4 regions of the Paenibacillus riograndensis SBR5 genome follow, and region 1 is predicted to be linked to each of the others. Evidence: riboswitches for the same ligand, from Rfam matches in the RefSeq annotation. Region 1 holds a riboswitch; each other region holds the start of a gene.
The links. Region 1 has a riboswitch for cyclic di-AMP ahead of PRIO_RS18295 (APC family permease). Riboswitches for the same ligand answer to the same signal wherever they lie in the genome.
Positions count from the first base shown of each region.

Region 2: it holds a riboswitch for cyclic di-AMP, as region 1 does, so the genes downstream of both, PRIO_RS00490 (C40 family peptidase) here and PRIO_RS18295 (APC family permease) in region 1, are expected to answer to the same signal.
Region 3: it holds a riboswitch for cyclic di-AMP, as region 1 does, so the genes downstream of both, PRIO_RS03260 (hypothetical protein) here and PRIO_RS18295 (APC family permease) in region 1, are expected to answer to the same signal.
Region 4: it holds a riboswitch for cyclic di-AMP, as region 1 does, so the genes downstream of both, PRIO_RS00140 (resuscitation-promoting factor) here and PRIO_RS18295 (APC family permease) in region 1, are expected to answer to the same signal.

Region 1 covers NZ_LN831776.1:4,345,319-4,352,487, reverse strand. Annotated here, with positions in the region: gene PRIO_RS18310 (ATP-binding protein) at 1-1,423, shown strand, start outside; gene PRIO_RS18305 (DsbA family protein) at 1,518-2,273, shown strand; gene PRIO_RS18300 (disulfide oxidoreductase) at 2,273-2,710, shown strand; cyclic di-AMP (ydaO/yuaA leader) riboswitch at 2,899-3,057, shown strand; gene PRIO_RS18295 (APC family permease) at 3,184-5,001, shown strand; gene PRIO_RS18290 (iron-hydroxamate ABC transporter substrate-binding protein) at 5,213-6,250, shown strand; gene PRIO_RS18285 (FecCD family ABC transporter permease) at 6,441-7,169, shown strand, end outside.
Region 2 covers NZ_LN831776.1:95,686-102,854, forward strand. Annotated here, with positions in the region: gene PRIO_RS00450 (ATP-binding protein) at 1-1,161, shown strand, start outside; gene rluF (23S rRNA pseudouridine(2604) synthase RluF) at 1,163-1,864, shown strand; gene motB (flagellar motor protein MotB) at 1,959-2,771, opposite strand; gene motA (flagellar motor stator protein MotA) at 2,755-3,555, opposite strand; gene PRIO_RS00470 (hypothetical protein) at 3,757-4,050, shown strand; gene PRIO_RS00475 (4a-hydroxytetrahydrobiopterin dehydratase) at 4,283-4,570, shown strand; gene PRIO_RS00480 (c-type cytochrome) at 4,700-5,056, opposite strand; gene PRIO_RS00485 (GNAT family N-acetyltransferase) at 5,152-5,637, opposite strand; gene PRIO_RS00490 (C40 family peptidase) at 5,896-6,387, opposite strand; cyclic di-AMP (ydaO/yuaA leader) riboswitch at 6,393-6,535, opposite strand; gene PRIO_RS00495 (C40 family peptidase) at 6,921-7,169, opposite strand, start outside.
Region 3 covers NZ_LN831776.1:736,542-743,710, reverse strand. Annotated here, with positions in the region: gene PRIO_RS03280 (ThuA domain-containing protein) at 1-573, opposite strand, end outside; gene PRIO_RS03275 (SDR family NAD(P)-dependent oxidoreductase) at 607-1,329, opposite strand; gene ytxJ (bacillithiol system redox-active protein YtxJ) at 1,555-1,881, shown strand; gene PRIO_RS03265 (glutaredoxin family protein) at 1,878-2,117, shown strand; cyclic di-AMP (ydaO/yuaA leader) riboswitch at 2,404-2,573, shown strand; gene PRIO_RS03260 (hypothetical protein) at 2,688-3,197, shown strand; gene PRIO_RS03255 (hypothetical protein) at 3,226-3,678, shown strand; gene PRIO_RS03250 (O-antigen ligase family protein) at 3,706-6,513, opposite strand; gene PRIO_RS03245 (hypothetical protein) at 6,716-6,904, opposite strand; gene PRIO_RS03240 (sigma factor-like helix-turn-helix DNA-binding protein) at 7,160-7,169, shown strand, end outside.
Region 4 covers NZ_LN831776.1:26,158-33,326, forward strand. Annotated here, with positions in the region: gene PRIO_RS35850 (hypothetical protein) at 376-561, opposite strand; gene PRIO_RS00125 (AbrB/MazE/SpoVT family DNA-binding domain-containing protein) at 759-1,013, opposite strand; gene PRIO_RS00130 (HD domain-containing protein) at 1,321-2,604, shown strand; gene PRIO_RS00135 (TatD family hydrolase) at 2,659-3,429, shown strand; cyclic di-AMP (ydaO/yuaA leader) riboswitch at 3,629-3,856, shown strand; gene PRIO_RS00140 (resuscitation-promoting factor) at 4,146-5,306, shown strand; gene rnmV (ribonuclease M5) at 5,485-6,036, shown strand; gene rsmA (16S rRNA (adenine(1518)-N(6)/adenine(1519)-N(6))-dimethyltransferase RsmA) at 6,033-6,917, shown strand; gene yabG (sporulation peptidase YabG) at 6,987-7,169, shown strand, end outside.

The DNA of each region.
Region 1 (7,169 bases):
GAAGCGTTATAATATGTTTTCCGCCAAAAAATTATTGCTTATCCTTGTACTGACTGCTGTGCTGTCGGGAACAAATTATATAGCTATGGCCGGAGCCTCATATGTAGATACGGGACCTTATATCTATATGGGCAGGACTCCGCTCCTGAATGATTCAATGCTGGGAATGATTCTAGCCTGCACGTTCCTGCTGGTAGTGGCCGTTGTGCTTGGGCTTATGTACAAGGACCGGAAGCAGGTGCTGTTCACGGCACAATTTAATGAGCAGCGCTACACCGCTTTATTTGAGTTCAGCCCCGATATGGTAGTATGTATCGACCCTGTGCGCAAAAAAGTGATCAGCGCCAATCCATCACTCCGGCAGACAACAGGATACGGACAAGAGGAACTGAGCGACTATAAAAGTATATTATTCAGCACCGGGGATGAACAGGCCCTCAAAGCAGCCGTTAAACGCGCTGCGCAAGGACAGTCCGGAAAGCTGGAAATAATCGTCAAAACCAAAAGCGGAGCCAGGCTGATTTGCAGTACTACCGTTTTTCCGCTGGTAAATGACAAAGAAAATTATGTGTACATCATCGCTGAAGACATCACGGCACTGGCGGAACAACAGCAGGAGCTCCTGATCGCCAAAAATGCGGCCGAAAGTGCAGCGCGGATGAAAAGTGAGTTCCTGGCGACGATGAGCCATGAAATCCGGACCCCGCTTAACGGCATTATTGGCATTAACCAACTGCTCGCTGAGGAAATCACGGCACCGGATCATCAGGAATTGTTGAAGCTGCAGAATACGAGCAGTCTTGCATTGCTGAGTGTGATGAACGATGTGCTCGACATTTCACGCCTTGAAGCTGAGAACATGCTGCTGGTAAAAGCACCGTTCAAGCTTCCTGCACTGCTGCGGGAATGCATAAACCTGTTTGCGGTTGCGGCCGGCCACAAAGGGCTTGCATTGAACCTTGAGATCGCCCCGTCCATTCCTGAACAATTAATCGGGGACAGTGCGCGAATCCGCCAGATCCTGGTGAATCTGATTGGCAATGCAGTCAAGTTTACCCACGAGGGGAGCATAACAGTTACAATTGAGCCCTGCAGCAAAGAAGGGACTTCCCTGGGACTGCTGTTCCGAGTCAGTGACACAGGAATCGGGATTGCGCCGGACAAGCTGGAGCTGTTGTTCCAGCCCTTCTCACAGGTGGATGCCTCCCATAACCGGAAATATCAAGGCACTGGGTTGGGGCTGGCGATCTGCAAAAAGCTTGTTGAGCTAATGGATGGCAGCATCTGGACGGAAAAGGCCAGGGAAGGCGGGACGGACTTCTTTTTTAAGATCCCGCTGCAGCTTATGGATACTATCCCGCGGCAAGAGTATTCCAATGAACAGGGAGTCCGGGAGAAGCGGGAAAAGTCGGAAGTGGGTTGAACTGAGGTTTGCCAAGCGAAGAGTTTTAATTATATAATTTTAAAGAATATGATATCCTCACAACAGTCCTTCCAGGACAGAAAGGAACTCTCTTTTGGGCAAATCTAAAACAAACAATGGCACGGTTTCCGGTTTAAATAAAGCCGAGAAACGCAGGGCTGAGCTGGAGCAGCAGAAACAGAAAACGAGAATTCTAATTATTAGTGCGGTCGCAATCGTAGTGATTATTTTTGTCGGACTCTTCTTGCTGGCATCGAAGGATTCCTCTTCAACGGCAGGTTCAGGCAAGGCGGTTGATTTCAATTACAGCGGGTTCCCAAGACTCGGGAAAGAGGATGCACCGGTCAAAATCGTCGAGTTCGGTGATTTCAAATGTCCGGCCTGCGCCCAGTTTACAGGTGCCATCAAGCCGCAGATTGTGCAGGAGTATGTGAATCAGGATAAAGCAGCCTTCTACTTCGTAAATATGGCTTTTATCGGCCCGGATTCCGAAACGGCTTCGCTGGCGGCATTATCCGTCTATCATCAGAACAATGACGCTTTCTGGACCTACTACGATGCGCTTTACGCCAATCAGGGGGATGAGAATGCAGAGTGGGCCACAGAGGACTTCCTGGTGAGTCTCGCGGAGAAGGAGAAGCTGCCTGTTGATCTGGAGCTTTTACGCAAAGACATCAAGGAACGAACCTATGAAAGTGAGCTGCAAAATGATATCAGCATCGCCAAAGATACCGGTGTAACCTCTACGCCTACTGTTTTCATTAATGGACACAAAGTAGATAAGCCTTTCGACATGGAAGCTATTGACGCTCAGATTAAATCCGCTTCCGAAGCTGTGAGTGCTGAATGATGAAGATCGCTGCTTTCTGCAGACGCCACTGTCTCTATTTGGCCTGGTTTGTGTCTGTTATCGCAGTAGCGGGAAGTTTGTACCTAAGTGAGGTATTGAAGTACGAGCCCTGCAAGTTATGCTGGTTCCAGCGGATATTCATGTACCCGCAGCTTATTCTGCTGGGCATTGCCACCTACTGGAATGACAAAAAGATCATTCCCTATGTGCTGCCCCTAAGTCTCATTGGCGGCTGCATCTCTATCTATCATTATGCGGAACAGAAAATACCGGCACTCAGCAAGGTGCTTCCCTGCACGATTGGCGTACCCTGTAACAAGGATTATCTGAATTATTTCGGGTTTATTACGATCCCTCTACTGGCCTTGATTGCCTTTGCGTTAATCGCGATTTTGCTCTGGACCGGACGCAAAGAGGACATCTCTAACCATTCCTGAAATTTCTGACACAATTAGGGTTCAAAACCTTGAAAAAACAAGCGTTAAGAGGATAATCGCAGAGAATGAAAGATCCATATATCCCTCATCGTGGTTTTGCGTAAAATGGATCATTTTTCAATCTTTTTTCATTTTTTTCACCGCTTTACGGAAGGGCCATTGTAGACTATCATTAGACCTTGTGAGAAGTTGAATATGCGCTGAATTTTCCGTATGGAAAAACGGGGGAACCAACATTGGCCTAAGTGCCAACGGGGTGAATCGGGACGGTCCGCAAGGGCTGCAACCGTAGGGCTACCACAGCCCGAATCCGCCAGCTAACCTCGTAAGCAATGGTGGGATAATGACGATGCGTAAGCATGCGGATCATTTCCGTATGCTTATTTTTGTGCCTGCATTTATGAAAATCCACCTATGAAAACAGCGCACGGTATTACCGTTTCAACCTAAACAAGAGAGGAACTGTTACTACAATGGTAAGCAAGGTAAAACGACTATTGATCGGGCGTCCGATGAAGTCGAACGAACTCGATCATGAAAAGTTATCCAAGGTGAAAGCACTGGCTGTCCTGTCTTCTGATGCGCTCTCGTCTGTAGCCTACGGAACGGAACAAATCCTGATTGTGCTGGTGGCCGCAGGCTTCACAGCTATCTGGTACTCATTGCCAATCGCATTAGCCGTATTGGGCCTGCTGGCTATACTGATTTTATCCTACCGTCAGACCATCTTTGCTTATCCGCAGGGCGGTGGCGCGTATATCGTAGCCAAAAGCAATCTGGGTGTTCCAACCGGACTCCTCGCCGGGGGATCTTTGCTGGTGGATTATATTTTGACCGTTGCGGTTAGTGCATCGGCGGGCACAGATGCGATCACATCCGCTTTTCCAAGTCTCCATAATCATAGCGTACTTATCGCTGTTACCGTGATTTTGCTCTTAACGATTATCAATCTGCGCGGGGTAACAGAATCTGCTTCATTCATTGCTATTCCCGTGTATCTCTTCGTAGCATCGATCTTTATATTGATCATTGCGGGGGTATTCAAATATGCAACCGGCGGAGCACATGCCAATGTTCCTGAAATCGGGTCTGCGGTGTCGAATGTCAGCTTGTTTCTGCTGCTTAAGGCTTTCAGCTCCGGCTGTTCGGCTCTGACCGGGGTAGAGGCTGTATCGAATGCCATTCCGAACTTCAAGGCGCCTGCGGAAAAAAATGCGGCCAAAACCCTCATGATGATGGGGCTTATCCTGGGGATTATGTTTACCGGTATTACGCTGCTGGCTTACTGGTATGGAATTACGCCGGATGAAAAAGCTACAGTGGTATCACAAATTGCCGAATCTACTTTTGGGCGCGGCGGTTTGTACTTTTTCATACAAGGTATCACAGCGGTCATTTTGTTCCTGGCTGCCAATACAGCCTACTCGGCATTCCCGCTGCTGGCGTTTATGTTTGCCAAAGACAAGTATCTGCCCCATGCATTTATGGTCCGTGGGGACCGCTTGGGCTTCTCGAACGGCATTATCTTTTTGGGTGTATTATCCGCTCTGCTGGTCACGGCTTTTCACGGAAATACGGAAAGCCTGATTCCGTTATATGCGGTGGGCGTTTTCATTCCGTTTACGCTGTCCCAGCTAGGTATGATGGTGCATTGGTGCAAGACCAAACCTAAAGCGTGGCAAAATAAATTTGCCGTGAACACGGTGGGGATGCTTACGACTCTGACCATAACCTTAATCTTCATTATCACCAAATTCTCCAGCGTCTGGATGGCCTTTATCTTCCTGCCGGTAGTAATGTTCGTGTTCCACAGGATTCACCACCATTACCTGAATACTGCGGATCAGCTGCGGATATGTCCGGCAACGGATAAACCCTGCATCAAGGGAAGTACAGTGGTCGTACCTGTTGCCGGTGTAACACGTGCGGTGCTGCATTCGATCAGCTATGCCAAGTCCTTAACGGATAATGTGGTGGCTGTGTATGTAGGTTTTGATGAAGAAGAGATCAGCAAAATGGAGCAGAAATGGGAGGAATGGAATCCGGGCGTGCGCCTGATTGTCCTCCGCTCCCGTTACCGCAGCATTCTCCGTCCGCTGGTCAAATTCATAGATACAGTAGAGTGGAAGACTGCTTCAACCGATCATATTACTGTACTCATCCCGCAGTTTATCACTAAGCATTGGTGGCAGGCCGTCCTGCACAATCAGACCAGCTTGTTCATCCGTTCCTATCTAATGAATCAAAAAGACATCGTCGTTGCAACCGTACCTTATCATTTGCATAAATAGACAGATGGCTGCCAACATGAAGACTGTTTCCGGATTCCGGGAGCAGTCTTTTTACATATATAAATGGGTTCGTTAGCCAAAACGTGAAAGTTGCAAAAGCAAAATATTTATATTGACATAGAGAATGAGAATCAATATCATTTAATAAGGTGAGGCCAAGGTAACCAGACCTTTGACCATTTCAGATTGTACATATACAGGAGGGGTATTCATGTATTCGATTAACTTAAAGAGAGCAGGCCACAGGAAGCTGGCCTCAATCGGGCTTTTGACGCTGACGCTTATTTTGTCCGCCTGCGGCAATAACAGCAGCGCAAATTCAACAGGGAGTGCGGCCAATGCACCCGCAGCTTCAGCAGACGCTACAACAGCACCTGCATCAGAAGCTCCGGCAGCAACAACTGCTCCTGCGGTAGAGAAAACAGTAACTGATGCCATGGGGCACAAGGTAACCGTTCCGGCTAATCCGCAGCGCGTGCTGGCTTCATACCTGGAGGACTATCTGGTAACGCTTGGGGTAACTCCGGTAGCACAATGGTCGGTAACCAACGGAGTTCAGGATTATCTGGCAGATGAATTGAAGGATGTTCCAACGATCAGCTTTGATCTTCCCCTTGAGGCTGTGATGGGCTTTGCGCCGGATTTTCATATTGTACAATCGGAAGCCAGCGTGCAAAATGGCCTCTATGACCAGTTGAACAAAATCGCACCTACCTATGTGCTGGGCGATGAGATCAGCAAAGACTGGCGAAAGTCTCTGCTCAAGATCGGTGAACTGCTGAACAAGAGCGCCGAAGCTGAGCAGGCGATAGCCGCTTATGATCAAAAAGCTGCCGATGCCAAAGCAAAAATCTCCACTGTAATTGGAGATGATTCTGTTGCAATCTTGTGGCTTATTAAAAAGAACTTCTATATTGTAGACGAAACACGCAGCAGCGGGGCGGTAGTGTACGGTGACCTCGGTCTAAAGCTGCCTAATCTTGTAACAGAGATTCCTGCAGCTTCCAGAGCAACCTGGAATCCGATTTCTCTTGAGAAGCTGGCCGAGCTCACTGCAGACCATATCTTCCTGGTTAACAGCGACAAGACTGAAGGTTCAGAAATTTTGAACAGTCCGATTTGGAAGGGCATTCCTGCTGTTAAGGCGGGTAATGTTCATGAATTTGCCTCCAACCACAGCTGGCTGTACAGCGGAGCGATAGCCAATTCCAAAACCATTGACGATGTCTTGAACAGTCTTGTGAAATAAGAAATCCTCATCAAAAGGGTGAAACTCCCGGACATGTGGAAGGTGCAGGACGTTGTATCCCCGGATACTCGATCCCTGCACCTTTTTTAGAGAATTGAATGCTTGTGCATCATTCACAGATTTGCGATAATGAGAATGATAGTTGTTATCATTTAGATTATCAGTAATTATCCTGGTAAGGGGACGGCTTATGGTCACATCCACACACTCACAACCCCGTACTCATCCGGAAGGGGAAAAACAACTGAAAACCCGCCCTGCTGCAGCAGTAGTTATATTGATTGCAGGGCTTGGGGCTATACTGTTCGGCCTGGCGCTTTCCGTTTCGGTAGGTGCGGCGGATATTCGGCTGGCATCTGTATGGGAAGCGGTATTTCGCTTCAATCCCGAACTGCCGCAGCATCAGGTGATCCGGGAACTGAGAATTCCCCGTGCATTGGCCGGAGCGCTGGTCGGTGCTTGCTTTGCAGTCGCAGGAGCGATTATGCAGGGCATGACACGCAATCCGCTGGCGGATTCGGGACTGCTTGGCCTGAATGCCGGCGCAAGCGTTGGACTGGCATTGGCTTTTGCCTTTGCACCTTCAATGTCATTCATATATATCATGCTCTATTGCTTCATTGGAGCCGCAGCGGCTTCTCTTCTCGTCTTCGGGATTGGTTCGCTGTCGCATAGCGGACTGACTCCACTGCGGCTGACACTCGCCGGAGCTGCAGTGAGCGCTCTGCTGCTCGCCATCAGCCAGGGGATTGCGATTCTCTTCCATCTCTCGCAGGATATCGCTTTTTGGATGGCGGGAGGGATTGGGGGTACAAGCTGGACACAGCTGCGGATCATGTTTCCTTGGGTTGCTGCAGCTCTTATAGGATCACTGATGATATCGCGTTCCATCACACTACTCAGTCTGGGACGGGATGTG
Region 2 (7,169 bases), 3.7 Mb from region 1:
CAGCTGGCACACCGTATCAATGCCATGACCTCCCATCTGCTGCAGCATACCAACCGGCTGGGACAGACGCTGGAAGAGAACCGCGCCGTCAAGGAACGGCTGGAATCGGTCATTAACGGCACTTCAGATGCCATTCATACCATGGACATGGACGGACGGATTCTCAGTACGAACCGGGCTTTCGAAGAGCTGTATGGCTGGAGTGCGGACGATGTGTCGGATAAGACGCCATACCTGGTGCCTGCCACGGCGCAGAAGCAGGAGGAAACCAGACTGAGGGAGCTGAAGAACGGAGCGGTTCTGCCGCCGCTGGAAACCATCAGGCTGAAGCGCGACGGCTCGCTCGTGGAAGTCAGCGTCAGCAGCTCGGTTATCCGTGACGAGGATGGCAATCCGCAGTCTTTTGTCCATGTCTCGCGTGATATGACGGAGCGCAACCGGATGGAGGAGCTGCTGAGACGCTCTGAGAAGCTGACTACGGTCGGCCAGCTTGCCGCCGGGGTTGCCCATGAGATCCGTAACCCGTTAACCACCCTGAGGGGATTTCTGCAGCTTCAACAGGAGAAGCAGATTCTGGTGCCGCTTCATATTGAACTTATGCTCTCGGAGCTGGAGCGGATTAACATGATCGTGAGTGAATTTTTGATCTTGGCCAAGCCGCAGGCCGTGCATTTTCAGCTTAGGGACGTCCGGCTCATTCTGGGTGATGTGATCTCTCTTCTGGACAGCCAGGCGCATCTGTTCGGCATTGAATTCGAGGCCCGGTTTTCCCAGCAGCCGGCAACGGTCCACTGTGAAGAAAACCAGCTGAAGCAGGTGTTTATCAACATTGTCAAAAATGCAATTGAGGCCATGCCTGACGGAGGCACAATTATACTGGAGCAACAAATCATTGACGGTACTGTAGTGATTGTCATCTCCGACGAGGGTGAAGGGGTTCCCGAGGAAATACTGCCGAAGTTAGGGGAGCCGTTCTTTACCAACAAGGAGACGGGAACGGGCCTTGGACTGATGGTCAGCCAGCGGATTATCCAATCCCATAAGGGGAGCCTGGAAATACACAGTGAATACGGGAGCGGTGCTCAGGTTACCATTAAACTGCCCGAAGCCGGAGAGCATACTCCCGGGCAGGCTATGAACGAAGAACGGAGTGAAGATTGAAGTGAGAATTAATAAATTCATCAGTGAGACAGGGTTCTGCTCACGGCGTGAAGCAGATAAGCTGGTGGAAGGCGGCAGAGTCACCATCAACGGAGAGCGTGCTGTGCTTGGCAGCCAGGCTGAGCCGGGTGATGATGTGCGCATAGACGGCAAACGCCTTGAAACGGGCAGCAAGGTTGTCTACATCGCGTTGAATAAGCCAGTGGGTATTACTTCTACGACAGAAGCACATATCCAGGGGAATATTGTCGATTTTGTCGGACATCATGAGCGGATATTCCCCATCGGCAGACTGGATAAAGATTCCGAGGGGTTAATCCTGCTGACCAATGACGGGGATATTGTTAACAAGATATTACGGGCTGAGGGCAAGCATGAGAAGGAATATATCGTAACTGTGGATCGGCCGGTTACTCCATCCTTTGTTACGGGGATGTCCAGCGGGGTCAAGATCCTGGGCAGCCGTACGCTTCCCTGTCAAGTGACTCGGATCAGTGAGCGGGTGTTCCGGATTATTCTGACGGAAGGCAAAAACCGGCAGATCCGCCGCATGTGTGCTGCTTTTGGTTATGAGGTCCGGCGGCTGCAGCGCATCAGGGTGATGAATATCCACCTGGGTTCCCTGCAGACCGGGGAATGGCGTGAGCTGACTGCCCCGGAGAAGATGGAGCTGGGAGCTATGCTGAACTATCAGCTGCAATAACGGCGTCAACGGACACTATAAGATGAACGTAAAAAGAGCTGTTCTGAGGAGCGTTTAGACGCTTCAGAGCAGCTCTTTATTTTTGTCCAAATCTTTAATTGCTGGGTGTAACTGGTGTAGTTTCGGTTACGTCCTGATATTTGCGAAGGATGGAGACTTCCACACGCCGGTTTTTCGCGCGTCCGGCTGCCGTAGAATTGTCAGCGACCGGATGATATTCCCCATACCCGATAGGACTGAACTTAACCGGGTCCAGATAGGGGTTCAGCAGCAGAATTTTCATGAATTGCAGCGCACGGGCGACACTGAGATCCCAGTTGGAGGGATACTCGCTATTGGAGATTGGGATATTATCCGTGTGGCCCTCTACCAGAACTTCATAATTCGGAAATTGCTGCAGCATGGTGGAGATGGATTTGGCCAGCTGACGGGATTCATCCTTAACTACAGCTTGTCCTGAGGAGAACAAGGCGTTATCGCTGATGGTGATGGTCAGCTGGGATTGATTCAGCTTGGTGCTGAGCAAATCGGTCAGACCGTTGTTCTTAATATACTGGTCAAATTGTTTCTTCAGCTTCTCGAGCTCCTCCTGTTCCTTCTGGCGGAGCTTGGCGATATCGGCTTTGCCGGTATTAGGAGCAACGACACTGTTCATTTTATCTTCTTTGCCCTGATCCAGCTGAGTATTTGTGGGGGCATCAGACCGGTATTCCAGCACTCCAGACCCGCCATTCAGTGCCGAACTGAAGGCCTGTGCCATTTCTTCAAATTTTTTGGCATCTGTTGCACTCATGGCGTACATAACGAGGAACAGAGCAACCAGCAGCGTCATTAAGTCAGAATAGGGCAGCAGCCAGGATTCGTCGGCATGCTCTTCGTGCTCCTCATGTCTAGTCTTTTTGCTCACTGGAAGCCCCCTCCTTGTCACTCAGCTTTGCACGTTCCAACGGAGTGAGGAAGACGGACAGCTTCTGGTTGATGGCGATTGTGGATACCCCGGACTGAATGGACAACAATCCTTCCACCATCATCAGCCTAACCTCAATTTCCCGCTTGGACAGCCGCTTCAGCTTATTCGAAATGGGATGCCAGAGCACGTAACCTGTAAAGATACCGACCAGTGTAGCGATGAAGGCTGCGCCGATAGCGTGAGCCAGTTTTTCCATGGCACTCATATCCGATAGTGCGGCAATCAGCCCGATAACGGCCCCGAGTACCCCCAGCGTTGGAGCGTACATGCCGGCTTGGGAGAAAATAAGCGCTCCGGCTTTATGTCTATCTTCAGTAGCGTGAATATCTTCCATTAATACATCCCGGACAAATTCCTGATCGTTACCGTCGATAATCATCCGCATGCCGTTTCGGAGAAAGTTATCCTCGATTTCATCGACCTTGGATTCCAGGGCAAGCAGACCTTCGCGGCGGGTGATGGAAGCCCACTCCATGAACATGGTAATGAGTTCCGATTTGCTGACCATTTTTTGCTTTACAAAGATTAACTTAAACAGCTTAGGGATTTTTTTGACTTCCGAGAACGGGAAAGCCATGAATATGGATGCGGCTGTACCCAGGAGGATAATTACATAAGCGGCGGGAGCATTTAAGGCATGCAGTGGAGCACCCTTAAGAAACATCCCCCATACTATTGTAACCAGACCAAAAATCAAACCGATTATTGTTGAAATTTCCATTTATGCACCTCGTCCATGAGAATTAAGAAGTGGTCCGACTGTACCGCGTGTATCATCCATGAACAGCGGTGGGGCATCTGCCTGACCAATCACGTATATTCTTATTTATCGACAGCATTCCCTTTTTTGTGAAGTCATTTTTTCGGCTATAATGAGTAGGGTAGGATATTATTCATCTGTGGAGAAAACGGAGTGATTGATGTGGGTGTGAAGCACGGCAGGGATTACAGTGAAATTCTGAGTGAGCTGACGGAAGCGGTAGGGAGAATTTCCGACGGGTATGTATTTTTTGAAATGGAGCCTGATGAGTGGCAGGGATTGCCTCAGGAGTCGAAGCTGGAAGTCTGGGAAGCACTTGCTGAGGATCTGTTCTACGCCCTGGGCAATGAGCCGGTGATCGAGGTGGGCAGCGGAGTTGTGATCTATGACAAGGAGACACACCGGATCAATATTTTGCTTGGCGAAGAGGATCTGGCTTCAGTCCTTCTGGTCTAGGGGACAGGCAGGTGCCGGAGGGCGGTTTGCCCGCAGCCTGCGCCACGTGGTAAAATTGATGAAGCCGAGTACTATTTGCTGGGATTTGTGAATACATTAAACCAAAAAAACCTCATCCTGGCGCATCCCTTGGACTTTCTATAAGCTGAGGGATGTTTTGTTTCAGGCAACAACGCCACTGGTAATAGAGCTGCAAGGCTTTTGCTGTTAATTTAGTAAGGGAGGAAGAACATTGCAATTTACGGAAGAGGAGCTGCGGGAGCAGGTGAGCAAGCTGGAAGGATGGAAGCTGGAGCAGAATACTCTGGTGCGCAAATACATGTTCAATGAATACATGAAGGGGATTGCTTTTGTGGATGAGGTGGCCGCCATATCGGAAGCATTCGAGCATCATCCGCATATTACAGTCGATTATAAAACGGTCTTTCTCCGCCTGTCTGCGGCAGAAGAAGAGGGGCTTACCACGTTGGATATCCGGCAGGCCCATGAATTTAACGAGGCCTTTGAGAAGAACCGTTAACCCAAGCCCGATCGAATCGGTCCGAATGAGAGTTCATTATAACCCTTATATAAAAAATGCCCTGCATAGGATCAGCATCATCCTTGCACGGGCATTTTGTGCTCATTCTTCTGTGAAGTGTAAGTGAAGCTACTTCTTCTCTGCAAGCCACATGGCTACATTAGCGATCTCCTCCGGGGCCAGCTTATCCTTGAAGGAAGGCATTTGTCCGCGGCCCTTAGTCACAATGGTAAAGATCTCCTCAGCATCATGCTTGCCGCCTTCCTGCTGCAGGCTGGGTCCTACACCACCCTGGAGCTGATCCCCATGGCAGGTAATGCAATTAGCCTTCACAGTGGCCTCAGCCCCCGCCGCATCCAGCTGTACTTCCGGCATAGTTGGCTTGTTCTCCTCAGCGACTTCGGCTTTGCCCGGCAAAGTAAACATTAAGACTACCGCAAAGGCACAGGCGGCAAAAAATAAACCGCTCATGATCCATTTCTGCATCTGTATCCGTCCCCTCCATGTAAGCTGCTGTCTACATTATACAAGAAGGTAAAGCGTTATCATAGGGTTTGTAACAAATAATCGGCTGATTTGTGCTATTTATCATAGACCATACAATAAAAAGGCTTATCGCCCGTGGGAGTCCGGCGTTCATAGGTATCTGTAATGGTAAATCCGCTTTTTTGATAAGCGCGTATGGCCCGTTGGTTCCACGTCAGCACCTCCAGATCAATTTCGCGGTCCGGATAACGTTTCAGAGCCTCCTTGACGACAGCATTCATGAACAGATGCCCCATGCCATGTCCGCACAGATCAGGCCGCATACCGACTCCAAGCCGGACTACGCCTTCCATTGGGAAGAACTGCGCGAAGCCGCAGAGCGTGCCCTGACCGTTCACCACCGAGACATATTGCTCACTTCGAAGCCGGGGATCACCGAACTCAACGCCCAAAGCCTCCATCTGCTCCCAGGACATCCAGCCGTAAATATTATACGGAGGCTTATAAACCCATTGGCATATTTTGGCAGCGTGGGCAACATCCATAGGAACACTGTAAAAGGTTGCGGGGGAACTAATCATCAGGTATCGGCCTCCCATCCAAAGTGAAGCGTTATATCTTTAATTATATACATAACCACCCTTTTGGAGCGAATAAACTTTAAGAGGAAGTGAAGCCTTGACAATTGCGGAATATTATTTTGGAAAATAGCGAAAATTAGGGGTTTTTGTGTTTGGCAGATCATGAGCAGGGTAAATATTTCTTGTAGGCAAAAAAAGCCCCCTCCAGAATTTCGGCAAAAATCCTGGAGAAGAGCCTTTTGGAATTACAAGTGCTGTTTATTGCACATCGTCGTTGTCTTGGGAGTCGGAAGCTACATTCTGATAAGCATCTGTGCTCATAATTCGTTTGGCGCCAACGTAGCGGTTGACGTAGTAGCTGTCATTCAACGAGCTGACGGTTACACCGCGTTTAGAAGATGCATGTGCGAATTTGCCTTCACCGACATAAATGCCGACATGGGATACGCCGTTGCCGCTTGTATTGAAGAATACGAGATCGCCCGGTCTGATGTTATCACGCGATATAGCAGTTCCCATTTGGTATTGGGACCCGGACTGGTGAGGAAGGTTGATTCCGATTTTATCAAAAACATACATCGTAAACCCGGAGCAATCAAATCCGTTAGTCGATATTCCGCCGGATACGTATCTTGTTCCGATGGCTTTGTCGATAACCTGATCCATTTTGGAGTCTGCGAAAGCGCTTCCTGCTCCGATGGTAAGGATAATGGAAAAGCTCAGTAAGGCTGATGCCAGCTTCTTCTTCAAAAGTAAATACCCCTTCCAATTGCCTACGAGGTTAGCTTAAGGGTTCGGTTGAAGGTCCCCTATGACCCCTCTGTGAATAGGAGGTCAATTCACCCAAAATCGGTTCCCCCGTTTCCCTAATGATTAAGGAACTCGGCTCGACTGTTGATTAGGATTAGCTTGCGGATCAATACATGACAAAAAGTTTGTAAATTAACTTTGAATAATTACAAAAATGTTACTATCAACTCACTGCAGTAATTGTAACAAAGACAGAAGCTCTTGGCAATCATTTAAAGCATAATAATGCATATTTTTTCCGTGTGACGAGACAAAAATCTATTCTTGAGGGCCCATTTTACGCGCTGCGTAAGCTGTATGGGAGATTTTTTTGGAATATTTAGCAAAAAGGTGTTTCAAAGACCTCCAAAACGTGTAAAAGGGAGAATAAGGAAAAGGAAAAACCCGGAAATGATTACGGCAATAATCAGTCCGGGTTCGTATAAGTTACATTTAGTTGTTAGAGGCAGTAATATTGAGGGGAATAACGTTTATCAATCGTAGGCAACAGCCTGGTACGCTGTAGTGCTCATCACTCGTTTGGCGCCAACGTAGCGGTTGGCCCAGTAGGCTTGGCTCAGTGAAGTTATCGTAACGCCGCGTGAACTGGAGGATTGCGCGAATTTGCCATTACCGACATAAATGCCGACATGGGAAACTCCCGAACCAAAGGTGTTAAAGAAAACGAGGTCGCCTGAACGCAAGTTGTTGCGGGATACAGGGGTGCCAACGCTGAATTGAGC
Region 3 (7,169 bases), 3.6 Mb from region 1:
AAAGGAAGGAAGATGATGGCCTGGCATCAAATAAACAACGCGCCCTTGGCCGAATTCATGACACCAGGCTGCGGGCCGCATAGCACCCCCGTGCGGATACTCTGCCAATATTGTCGTTTCAAAATGCGGCTGCATGTCAAAATAATACGGCTCGTCCTCCATCACAAAATCAGTGATTCCCTCCATAATCGGATGCCCGGTTGCGGGGACCGTCATTTGAAGAGAGGTGTACGCCGGATGGTGGGTGAAGTGGCCTCCCAGCATCACACCCAGCTCCTGATTGCGCTGCAGCGAGATTCCATTATGCACCACCAGCAGTCCGCCGCCGCTTGCCACGTAAGAGAGGAAACCGCCGCTTTGTTCAGGAGGTATTTTGTGATCCGAAAATTCTGTATACGCTATCACAAGCTTGTATTCCGATAAGCTGTCTTTACTCAGCAAAGAGTAATCTTCGGTGGATTGCACCTGCAATTCTTCGCCCAACAGTTCCTCAAATACGCGGTCCACACCGGCAAACGGATGATACTTCACCTCCGTATAGCTTCCAAGCGCAAGTGCCTTTAACTCTCCCATTTTCATTCACACCTTTCTACCGGAAAAGTTGTACTACCAGGGCCAAGGTTCCCCTTGAAAATCCAGAAAAACCGGCTCCTTCCCCATATGAGCCTTGTGATCCTCAACAATACTCATAATTTTGCTCGCAGATTCTTCAGGCGGTATAGGCGCTGCCTCATCTTTCTCGCCGCTCATATAGGACTGCAGCCAGCCTGGATGGAAGACCATGACCTGCCCGCCCATCACCCGCAGATGATTATGCATCAGGGAGGACTGCATATTAAGCGCTGCCTTGGACATACAATAACCGTACATGTTAATCCGCTGATTACGGCTGATGCTGCCGGCTTCAGAGGATATGTTCACAATTAATTTCTGTTTTCCCTGCAGCAGAAGGCCGATCAAAGCATTGCTGACCCGCAGGGAACCAAGCGTATTGATATTATAAATGTGCGCCATCGCTGTGTCATCCATATCCACCAGTATGGTGGCATCATCTGCCTGGTCAATCACTCCGGCATTGTTGATAATTATATCCAGATGACCCGTACATCCGGCAATGCTGCGCGCTGCACGCTTTACGCTTTCGCTGCTGCCGATATCCAGCGGAACCAGATTCAAATGGTCCTGATATTGCGCTTGCAGCGCTTCCAGTGCTTGAGATTCCTCAAAGTACTGCCCGGCGAACACCTTATATTTATTCTCCAGAAGCCAGCGCACAAGGAAAAATCCAAGTCCCCGGTCAGCGCCAGTAACACAAGCGACCTTTTTCATGAATTGGACACTCCCTCATCTTAAGAATCAGTAACCTGTCACCGCTGTTATCCCATTCACATTAGCATGGCACTTGTCTTTTTTCAACGTCCTGCACTGGACTGTTCGGATTGGCAGCACGGCATGATTCTCCCTTTTGACTTAATTTTTAACTATGTTACAATCAGAAATATCATTGTTAACAACCGAATTGTTAGCAAACTAAAAATATCAGGAGGGATTCCGATGTCCATAGCACAAATTCACAGTGTCGACGAATTGCATCAATACCTTGCACAGCCTGGTAAAAAGCTGCTGTTCAAGCACAGCACCACCTGCCCGATCAGCGCCAAGGCCAATGAAGAATTCCAGGCCTATGTCCAAAGCTCCGGCACCCCTGCTGCCGTGGTCCATGTGATTGAAGACCGTCCAGTCTCCAACCAGATTGCCGAGGACTTCGGCATCAAACATGAGTCTCCGCAAATTTTCCTGCTCGAAGACGGCGAGGTCCGCTGGAACACCTCCCATTGGAAGATCACCCGGGATGCCATTAAGGAAGCTGTGAACTCATGAGCCAGCCTGTAATTATCTATTCAACCGCGAACTGCAGTGACTGCAACCAAGTGAAGCAGCTGATGAAGGAGCAGGGCGTTCCTTTTGAAGTAAGAGATGTTATGACCAGCACGGTCTACCAGGAAGAAGTGGAGAAGCTCGGTTTCATGGGTGTTCCAGTTACAGTAGCAGGGGCGCATGCCGTCAAGGGCTTCAATCTGCCTGAGCTTAAGGAGCTTATTGCAGCAGCCCGGTAATACGCCGGAGTTCTTTGGATCAGCAGAGCTGACGCAGGTTCCGGATTCATAGGTTAAAAAGGGGATTCAGGACTAAATTATTCTTGAATCCCCCTTTTTTTCAAAAAAAATAAAAACCGGCGTACGAATGAGATAATAGGCCGATAAACAGCAACATATATGGTTTTATCCGTTTATTTCCTGCGAATCCCGGAATTTCAACGTTAATTTACGCCGCATTTCCCTTTTTCCTTTTTACAAAGAACCGCATGAAAGAGTATGATTCGTTTCAGAACTTATTCATGAAAACCAATCAACGCTGAATTCCCGCCATGCGGGAAACGGGGGAACCACCAGGCGATAAGCCTACTTGGGGTGAATCCGAAGGGGACTGCACCAATGCAGTTTCACTAGGCAGGGCGACTCTCACCGTCCGAATCCGACAGCTAACCCCGTAAGCGTATAGAGAGAGAACTTGATCCGCCACGCTTATGCGCCAGGTTTATTTGAACCTGTACCGAAAGCCGCAGCAGAGGTCCTCCTCTGCTGCGGCTTTTTGTGTGGAGATCAATGATTAGGAGGAACACGGGAATGGAATCACGACGGCTGTTGCGTATAGAAATATGGGTATTCGATACACCTTGGCCCGCAGGCCCCGGGCCGGAGCAGGCCGGAAATTGCCGCTACGGCCTCCTGAAGCTGACCTGCCAGGCAGGGCATAGCTGGTCACAGGGACTGCTATGGGAAGATAAGCGGGTTGATCTGATCCAATGGAGCAACTTCCTGCGCAGCATCCGCCGCTGCCGCCTTGAGGAGGCGATCCGAATTGTAGACCGCTTAGGCCCCCAGTGGGGACAGACTCAGCGGGATCTGGTACTGGGTGCACTGCTGCATCTCAAGGCAAAGCTTCAAGGGAAATTCATTGACCCGCAGGTTCAGACAGACTCTTATTTTCACTCCGTGTTGGCAGCCGGAGGTAACTCAAGTGCGGGAAGAATGTACTATAGACCTTCACGGACACTGCAGCTCCAGCGGATCTGGCCTGAGCCGGACCCGGCGGAGCTGATTAATAAATCTATCGCTTATTACTCTATTCTATAGTTTTATATTCAGAAAGGACCGTGAGAACATGCCCGACCCCTTATCGCGCACATCAGCTTCAACAGCCGGATTTGCAGAGTACATTGAGAAGTACAGCGGGAATATCTATACGCTCAGCAGGCTGCTGCTGGGGCAGGGGGCTGAAGCAGAGGAGGCTGCCGTGAAGAGCTTCACGGTGCTTTATGAGCCGTATCTGCGTACAGGCTGTGACGCGCAGAGCTTCTCTCTTCAGTGCTACCGTGAATGCATCCGTCATTGCTCCCTGATTGTCCAAGGCCGCAAATCCTGTATCCCGGCCTGCCTGTCCTGGGAGGACCAGCTTGTGCATGCACTCCGGTATGGCCTGCGCCTGTCCCTGACGGACATCGGTCTGATCCTCAGGAAAAGCCTGCCTGAGCTCAAGGCCCAGATCCGGCAGATGCGCGAGCAACTGGCTGCACATGAAGCCGCAATGCCAACAGCCAGTTTATCCGTTGGATAAACTGGCGCGGCAATGACTGACTGCACCTTACGATAATGGCTTCATTCCGGCAATTTGCTCGATCTGCCCCGCCTCTTGGGCATCGGCGGCAATTAGCTTATTATACACATCCTGATCCTCAGTGCTGTTCAGTTTCTTTAACCCGGCTAAATACCACCGTGCCATCTCCCGGTTAACCGCATCCGAATAATTTTCGCTGAGTCCGCCTTTCAATGTGGTAACTGCACCCTGGACATTTCCAGTGAGGAGCTGCATTTTACCAAATGCTAAGGTTGCGGCAGAAGAAAAGGCAGTGGCCTGATTGTTTGCTTCTCTCATAACCTGGTTATAAGCCTCAATTCCCGTATTAAAGTTCGCCTTTGCATTGGCTGCGACCTGATCGACGACTGTACTGTCAACGCCCGGAGTGTTTAAGAGATTCAGCCATTCCGTATAAATGGGTTGGCCCAGTTCGAAAGACCGGACGATTAAGTCATTGTACCATCCAGTGCTCCACAGATCACCCCGGCCCGCCAGATCGGCGTAACCGCCCGTGAAGCCCGTCTGGATGAAATTCAAGGCCGTCTCTGCATCCCCTGTTATCTGCTTAACCTTGCCTGCGCTCAGCGCGATCAGCGGCGTGACCGAGAAAGGCCGGCCCTGAAGCTGTCCGGGAGGCAAAGTCTTCAAGAAGGCAACACCATCTGCAACATCCTGGTAAGTGGTAAGGGCGGTCTGGAAGTACTCCTGTTGCTTAGCCTTGTCCTGTTGGAGAAGAGCTTGGACACCCAAACCGGATGCCCGGGTGATGAGCGGCTCGTACCAGTCAATATCCCAGATATACTTGTTCAGATTATCGCGGTATACAGCATACGCGCTCTCGCTCTTGCCCTGCAGATCATACAGGGCGATTTGCTGCAGGAGCATCTGCTTGTTGTTCGGCTCATCTTTTAGACCGCGCTGCAGCACGGAAAGAGATTCTGCGGCAAATTGCTCATTTTTCGTCTGGCTGTACACCTGGTTATCAAGCACGGACAGCAGGATCACTGATTCGGGATGTGAGGGCCGGATCTTCAACGACTTCATCAGCGGAGCCTTAATCTCTTCATAAGAGGTGCTGTATTGGGCAACGGCCTTTGCTTCGGCGAACGCATTTGTGGAACCGATGCTGCGCAGTGACACGATAAAGACTGCCAATGCGGCCGCGCAAGTCACAGCCAGATAACCGAACCGCAGTACAGACGAATTCCATCGGGCGGCGAGAGGTTTGGCCTCCATTGCAGCCGCCATTCCGCCCAGGGCGATGAATACAAGGATTCCCATGAAAGCATAACTCATATTAAAGTCCAGGATACTGTGTACCAGAATCGAAAGCGCAATAATCAGATAAAAGAAGCCATTATCGTAATCATCCGTCCCCGCCCGTTTGATGTATCCTTTGGTATATTTGTAGAATACGAACAGGATAAAGCCCATGAACACGATAAAGCCCAATATTCCGACCTCAATCAAATACTGCAAAAAGAAGTTGTGCGCCTGACGGCTGACATACGGGTTGTTCTGGTATTTCTCATACAGGGCGGCCCATCCGCCCCCGCCTGCCCCAAGCACCGGATAATCCTTCGCCACCTTAAAAGCATCGCGGTAAAAAGTGATACGCTCCAGCACACTGTGCTGCTCAAAGTTGATGTTCTCCAGGCGGGTTTCGATATTGGCCGGCAAAATACTGCGTGCGCTTGTGCCAATCAGGAGCCACGCTGCAACAGCTACCACCGCTGTTGCTCCGATGGGCAGCCACAGATTAGCCAGCTTACGGGTGGACCAGCTCTCTAAGCGTTTCTCCAGCCGGGGAGCCGCAAAGTGCTGCACGGCCCAGCTTATAGCTGCGGTTAGAGCACAAGCAATAAGCAGCCAGGACCAGCCCTCTGCTGCCGCAGAAGCATCCGGAACCGCCGCCAGGCGTTTGCCGATAGCTGTTACCTTACCAATTACGGCCAGCGACGCAAGGGCAGCCACAAGAAGATGGATGATCCACAGAATCTGCCGCGAAGGCTTTTGAAAAAGAAGCAGCAGGACAAATACAGCCGGCAGCAGGACCAGGCCGCCCCGCGACAGGGTCAGCAGGAGCGATACGATAACCGGAACCAGCATAAAACTGTGAATGACTGTACCATACCATTTAGGGGACCGGATCAGAGCAAACACCGCAACGAACAGGAACGCCATCAGGAAGCCGGCATATGTATTCGCATATTGAAATACCGAGGTTAGACGCAGACCATTGGAGTCAGTCATTACCGCATCCAGGTACTTTCCTGATCCGGCAACAGTATTAGAGAACCAGCCAACTGCTTCTCCAGCCACATTCCAGGCGCCCAACCAGTTCAGCAGGCCAAACCAAACGATTAGGTAAGCTACGGTCATTATGGCGGTTTGTATGAGCGCATTCACTTGTTTTTGTCTCAAAAGATAGAGGCCTACAATAAACAAAGCCGCATACATGCTTTGAATCAGGAGCATATTGATGGCCATGTAATGTGAAGCAGCTACAAAAAGCGACAGGAAATAGGTCAGCGGAAGCAGGAGCACAGCCAGAGCAAGCAGATCCCGCTGGTCCTCCAGCTTAAATTTTTTGTAGTAGATGCCTGCCCAGACAATGAGCATCAGACTGCAAATTACAACTGAGATATACAGCGGCTTCTCATAATCCGCACGCAGACCGTTAAATAACCCCACTTGAAATGGGGTCCATATGAGAAATAGAATAATACCAATAATCAGCACCCAGAGCGGGCTGGATATCCTTTCAGCATTTTTTGACAGCGTAGCCTTTTTACCGTATACAGGATGGCCCAATTTATATTCCCCTTTACAATTTATTGCATATTCTTGTTTATTATAATGTCATATCCCCTCATTGGCAAAATTACCCTATATTTTAGTTAATAGATAAGAAAAAAGAGAGAGCCGTGCAGCATCCGTACTTCTCCCCGCAATGTTGTTCCTATTGTTACGTCAAAAAAGCCACGGCAGGCTGCCGTGGCTTTCTATTCCGTTCTCAACCCTTCTTGCCTTTGCCGCCTTTCGCGAATCTCAGGAACGCCATGCAGCAGCCTAATATTCCAACGCCAAGCAATACCGTCTGCAGCGCCCCCAGCCACATTGAGCTCTCCGGCTTGATTAGGCTGCTGATAATAATCAGCAGAATCGAAGCCGCTGCCAGCAAGGGTGTTTGTCTTTTTTTCATGAACTGAACCACTCCTTATTACTAAGGTACACTATACGGCATTTTTTCGCCAGAACCCGCTTAGCGGCTGTCTCTTGAGAGTTTGCTAATCAGCACTTTCCAGCTTTCCCCTCCACCCAATAGGTGACGTTGTAGTTTGTTATACAATAGTAAACCATATTATGGTATTGTAATAGGAACAAATGTTCCTATTTTGGTTGTTTTTTAACTTCTAAATTTTCCCTATACATAAACAATGGTAAAGGAGAATCAGTTGTGAGCGCCT
Region 4 (7,169 bases), 3.6 Mb from region 1:
TGTGATATACAATTTTTAGAAGAATTTATTCCTTTTATTAGTTGTAAATGTATTTTGTAGAGTTATATATAGGGTAAGGGGAGAAATTCGAGTATTTATTTGGGTGTAAGGGTATGATTTGGTATAAAATAACTGTATTAAATGTGGTTATACAAATTTGCCAAAGCTAATCGGGTCAAGCCTAGTATAAATTGTAGCTCGCATTCAAGCGATTCCCGCAGGGAGAGTGCTCCAATGCACCAAAAGTTGCTCACCCGCCAGTAACCAGCGAGCGCCGCTATCACAGAGAAGCGCCGTCGTCAAGCGTTTCCCGTAGGGAGAGCGCTCCAAAGCACCAAAAGCTGTTCACCCGCCAGTAACCATCGAGCGCCGCTGTCACAGAGAAGCGCTGACGTCAAGCGATTCCCGAAGGGAGAGCGCTTGCTGCACCACCCGTTGCCCGGGAGCGCCATGCGCAGCTGCCATAGAAGCGAAGCCTATGGCAGCTGCGCATGGCAAGGCCCCGAGGGCTTGCCCGAAAGAGGGCCGGTCCGCCGCCAACCGCAGCTTCCTTACGCGCACCCTCACAGTTAGACAAGCTTCCGGGTGTCCAGAGGGCGGGAGCCCTTGGGGCCCTCCCTGTAGGGAGGGTTTGGGAGGGTAAAAACTTGGGAGGGTAAAAAAGCATAAAAAATACCCCCCGCAAACACGGGAGGCCAAGGAGATATAAAAAGGTTAGAATTAACAATTGGATTAGTTCTTATTATAACCGATTTGTTTTAATTTGTCACAGGGGTAGGGATGGCAGAAATACAATCGTGACAAACAATTTTTCCTTTGAAGTAGGTTACATTCTCAGCATTGCCGCAGAAGATGCAAGCAGGCTCGTATTTTTTAAGCATGATCCGCTCACCGTCCACGTAAATTTCGAGCGCATCTTTTTCTCCAATGCCCAGTGTGCGGCGCAATTCGATTGGAATAACAACCCGTCCTAGCTCGTCGACTTTTCTTACAATTCCTGTTGATTTCATCATTTCAATCGTTGCTCCTCTCAATGTTCAAAAGCGTCATTATTCGACATTGTTCACCGTTTTATGATACTTATAATACCAACCATTCCCAAAACAGTCAACCTTTTTTGTGGTTAATTTTAAGGGGATTTTGAAAAAAAACTTTTGTAGCGCTTATAATCAACTCAAATGAGAAGAGAAATACCTAAAAAGGAATTTGTCGATTTGTAAATCGTTAAAACGCCATTATTCGACAAAGTACGAGAATATATACTATTATACCCCTTATTTCAGCCGATTCCTAATCCTATTATTTGAAGGAGTTGATCTTATGAAGCAGCTGCTGACGGAAGAAAAGGTTTTTAAAGACCCGGTTCACAATTATATTCATGTCCAGGACACGATGATCTGGCGATTAATCAATACCAGGGAATTTCAGCGTCTGCGGCGGATCCGCCAGCTCGGCACCTCCTACCTGACTTTTCATGGGGCGGAGCACAGCCGTTTTTCCCATTCATTGGGTGTTTATGAAATTACCAGAAGAATCATCTCCCAATTTGAGCGAAGCGGTTATAAGGATTGGATGCCGGAGGAAAGTCTGCTGACTTTATGTGCAGCACTTCTGCATGACTTGGGACATGGCCCTTTCTCCCATTCTATAGAAGAAGCTTTTGAAATGAATCATGAGGACTGGACCTGCAGAATTATACAGGAGAACACGGAAATTACAGCGATTTTACGTGAAGCAGGTGAGGATTTCCCGCAAAAGGTTGCATCTGTGATTGCCAAAACGTATGAACATGAGATTGTTGTCAACCTGGTGTCAGGCCCTCTGGATGCGGATCGTATGGATTATTTGCTGCGGGATGCGTATTATACCGGTGTGAATTATGGGACCATCGATATTGACCGTATTCTGCGAATGCTGCGGCCCTATAATGGCCGTGTTGTCGTAAAAGAATCGGGTATGCATGCCATTGAGGATTACTTGATGTCACGTTACCAGATGTATTGGCAGGTTTACTTCCATCCGGTTACACGCAGTTCGGAAATAATTTTAAGGCAGATTTTCCGGAGGGCGAAAGAGCTTTTCCAGGAAGGCTACTCTTTCCGTTTTATGATCAATCCGCTCAGCGATTTGTTCGGCGGCGAGATCAATGTAGAGCAATATTTACTCCTGGACGAGGCCCTGGTCCAAACAGCCTTTATGCAGTGGACGCTGGAAGACGATGAAATACTGGCTAACTTGTGCAGCCGTTTTATTCATCGTAAACTGTATAAATATGTGGAGATGGATCATCTCGATTCAGAGACTATTGACGAAATTCGCCGCAGTTTTGCCGGTGCCGGACTGCATCCGGATTACGACCTGGAAATCGATTATCCGACAGATCTGCCCTACGATGTGTTCCGTCCGGGAGAGGGTTTTGACAGCAAGCAGATTTTGCTGCTTGACCGCCATGATAAGCTGCGCGAAATCTCTGAGGTATCTGATATTGTACGTTCGATCAGCGGTATCCACCGCGGCAGGTATCACCTGTATTTTCCGCAGGATAAGCTGCAGAAGGCACTTACCCGGCTGCCTGTTTCCATTGGCGGGATCTTTGCAAAATAATACAAAAATTTCTGGAATTCATTATAGAAATCAAGCCTGAAAGGATGTTGTTGCATGCGTTTGTTCGACACACATACTCATCTGGATGCCCCACAATTCGACGAGGATCGTGCCGGGGTCATTGCCCGCGCGTTAGAGGCTGGGGTCAGCAAGATGATTAACATTGGATTTAACCGGGAAACGATCCCAACGACAATGAAATTGGCGGAGACGTATGATTATATTTATGCAGCTGTCGGCTGGCATCCCGTAGACGCTATTGACATGAAAGAGGGGGATATGGACTGGATCGCTTCCCTGTGCAGCCATAAAAAGGTGGTGGCCATCGGAGAAATCGGACTGGATTATTATTGGGATACCTCCCCAAAAGAGGTGCAGCACGAGGTATTCCGCAAACAGATCGGTTTGGCCCGTGAACTAAAAATGCCTATCTGTATTCATAACCGGGATGCCCACGAGGATGTAGTGCGGATCTTGCGTGAAGAGAAGGCGAATGAAATCGGCGGGGTTATGCATTCCTTCTCCGGGAGCTGGGAAACGGCCAAAATGTGCCTTGATTTGGGCTTTCATTTGTCCTTTGGGGGACCTGTAACTTTTAAGAATGCAAGGGTGCCAAAAGAGGTGCTGGCCCAGACTCCAATGGACCGGCTTTTGATCGAAACGGACTCTCCATATCTGACGCCGCACCCCTTCCGGGGGAAGCGAAATGAGAGTGCCTATGTGAAGCTTGTGGCTGAGGCTGCTGCGGAAATAAAAGGGATTGATTTACAGGAATTAGCTGAAATCACGTATGCGAACGCCCTGGAACGATTTGGGATTGTCTGAAAACGGGAGTAAAAGCGGCGAAAAAAGAAGTATAGCCGATATATTAAACTTTTTTAACATAGAAACAGCTGATTATTACAATATTTTAATCATTTTTTTGCGTAAACGTGGTTGAATGCTCCTTTACAACATGCATCAAAACAGGATATCATCTTTTCAGTGAAGTGAGCTGTTGTTATTGTGACAGTCACCAAATTCATGGATCGTCTCGCTGAGTCTCCGTATGGAGAACGGGGGAACCAATAATGCTCTGCCGCATGTCCGTACATGAGTACAACACAGAAATGCCGCAGACGTTATTTGATTTCTTTACGTGGTCTTTGGGGTGAATTTGAGGGCAACCGCCGTGAGCGGGTGACCTGAGATAGGGCGTCTCTCTTATGCCCGAACCCGACAGCTAACCCCGTAAGCGCAAGTAAGAGAGGAAACCTCGTGCATAAACATTCCCGCGTATTCTGACACCGGAGAGCCACGAAAGAGTCCTCTGTGAACTCTTTTCGGGCTTTTTTTGTTTTTGAATAATGCGAATGTTCCCGGCATACTGTTATATAACAGGTATCTGGAGCAGTTATGCCGAGCAGGCGATCCATGAGCAGGAAACGCTAAAGCAATGCGGGCGTATCCTGTGTAATCTCAAACCTAGTTTCGTCAGAAGTGATGAAGTCACCTTTGTTATACAACTTGGACGACGGGGCTATGTAAGGAGGATGGAGAGAGTGGGCGTATTCCAACCAGAAGTATCCCATGATTCGCAATCATCCAGCAGGTCTTTCGCATTTCGGTGGAAGCAAGTGAATCCCCGCATACTTTCGCTTGCAGGCGCGGCCTCAATTGTTATCGCGCTGGTAATTCTGCTGTACGTACACGGTCGAAGCATTAAAGAAATAACTTTAGTAATAGACGGGAAGGTACAAACGCTGGAGACGCGGGACGCGCTGGTCAGCGATGTGCTGGCAAAGGAACAAATTTCGCTGCAGCCGCATGATGCATTATCTATTGGCCTTAGTGATGAAATAAAGGACGGAGACCGTGTCGTCATCAACCGTGCGCAGGCGATTAAGATCACTACGGACGGGACCACCAAAACGTTGTACACGACCGAAGATACAATCGGTCAGGCGATTGACAAACTGGGCATTGGCCTGGAAAGCTATGACAAGATTTACCCTTCGCTAGGCACCGCAGTTTCTGCAGACATGGAAGTCAAAATTGTCCGGATCAACAAGCAAGTGGTACAGCGGACAACAGCTTTGCCTTTCCGTGTCATTAAAACCGCAGACCCCTCCCTGACCAAGGGAACCGTAAGAGTTGCACAAGCGGGCAAGCCGGGCGTAATGATCCAGCACATCGAGAAAATCTACCAAGATGGCGAGCTGGCATCCATGCGTATGGTTGGCAAGGAAGTGCAGACGGTCACCAAAGACAAGATCATTGCCATTGGTACCAAACCGCTTCCAAAACCTGTTGTAGCCGCTACTGCGACTTCTAAATCAGCAACTACTTCTAAAACATCCAAAGTGAGCGCAAAAAGCAACAATGTTGCCAGTAAAGCAGGCGTAGATTTTGAGTACAAGAGAATGATCAGAAATGTATCCATGACGGCTTATTCATCGGAAGAGCCGGGTATTGGTACCCGTACAGCTTCCGGCACACGCGTAACGGAAGGGCGGACCATTGCTGTGGATCCGAGCGTAATCCCTATCGGCTGGTGGGTGTACATTGAGGGACTTGGGTTTCGCCGTGCAGAGGATACCGGCGGCGCCATTAAAGGCAACAAGGTGGATGTGTATTATGAATCACTGAGCCATGCCCGTAACTTTGGCCGGAAATCACGCACGATTTATGTGATAGGGCCTGTGAAGCCAGAACTGAACTAAGTGGCGGCTGCTTTGCAAATTAGCGGTATATAAGATATAGTGAGGGTAGCACTTAAGGAATTCTCAGAAATCTGAGCGTGGAATTACAGAGCTGCCGCTCATCACTTATACATTCTTTAGCCAAAAAGAAGGGGAGCGAATCCTCTTCTTTTTGCGTTGCAGAGTAAGGAGTACAAAAATGATCAAGGAATTAATCGTTGTAGAAGGCAAAAGCGACACCGTTGCCATAAAGCGGGCTGTAGAAGCCGATACTATCGAGACCGGCGGATCGGCAGTCGACCGCAAGGTCATCGCCAAGATTGCGCTCGCTATGGAACGCAGAGGGGTTATAATCCTTACGGATCCTGATCATGCGGGCGAACGCATCCGGAAGATTGTCTCTTCCAAGGTGCCTGGCTGCAAGCATGCGTTCATTCCCGAAAAAGATGCTACCCGGAAAGGTGACATAGGAGTGGAAAATGCCTCCCCGGAGGCAATCCGCCATGCGCTTGAGCATGTGCATACCTCCTTTGAGGGCGCTCCGGCCCTGATTGGGATGGAAGACCTGATGGCAGCGGGGATGATGGTGCATCCGCGGGCAGCAGAGCGGAGAATGGCGCTTGGCAATCTGCTCGGGATCGGCTACTGCAACGGCAAGCAATTATACAAGCGGCTGGCGATGTTCGGCATTACACGGGAGGAATTTTCGATTGCTCTCGCGCAAATTGATCAGGGAGGCATTACCTCATGAGCGGGAACAACAATATCTCATCCCCGGCACGCACCAAGGAAATCATTCAGCGGTACGGGTTCTCATTCAAGAAAAGCCTGGGCCAGAACTTTCTGATTGACCAGAATATTCTGGACAAAATTGTGGATGCTGCAGGCCTGGATCAAGCCGCCGGTGCATTGGAGATTGGACCGGGCATCGGCGCTTTGACCGAAAGGCTGGCCGCAACAGCCGGAGCTGTAACGGCAGTGGAGATCGACCGGAGGCTGATTCCGATTCTGCGGGATGTTCTGGCCTCTTATCCGCATGTTACCATCCGTAACGATGATGTGCTGAAGGTGAACTTGCAGGAGCTGTTTGCCGAGGATTTTGCCGCAGTCGAGCGAGTTAGTGTAGTGGCCAATTTGCCTTATTATGTGACCACACCTATACTCATGAAGCTGCTGGAAGAGAAGCTGCCCCTGGATAACATCGTTGTAATGATCCAGAAGGAGGTTGCTGAACGCATGGCAGCTTCCCCGGGCGGCAAGGAATATGGCAGTCTCAGCATCGCCGTGCAGTACTACAGCGAACCTGAACTGGTCTGTATCGTACCGCGTACGGTATTCATTCCACAGCCTAACGTGGAGTCGGCGGTTATCCGTCTTAAGGTGAGGGAACGCCCGCCGGTAGAGGTTGCGGATGAAAAACATTTCTTTGAGGTCGTACAGGCTTCCTTCACCCAGCGGCGCAAGACGATTGCCAATAACCTCAAGGCCCGGTTCTTTCCGGAAGAGGGGCGGGAGCGGCTGGAGTCCCTGCTCGCTGCAGCCGGAATTGAGCCAAGCCGCCGCGGGGAAACACTTAGCCTTGAGGAGTATGCCCGGTTAAGCGCTGTGCTCCTTGCTGCCGGGATTGTGTAAGCAAATCACCGCCGATTAAGAACCAACCGGGGCCTTTGCCCATACGATGGGATAGAGGTGGTGTTTGAAATGAATTTAGGAGACTTGGTCGTTCGCAAATCTTACGGTGGCGATGTAACGTTCCGGGTGGAGAATATTGTGCAGAACGGGGCCGTAATCAAAGGCACTGAATTCCGCCTGTTGGCGGATGCCCCCCTGGACGACTTGGTTCAGGTGCCTCCCACCCGTATTACGGAGCGGGGGCAGCAGGCG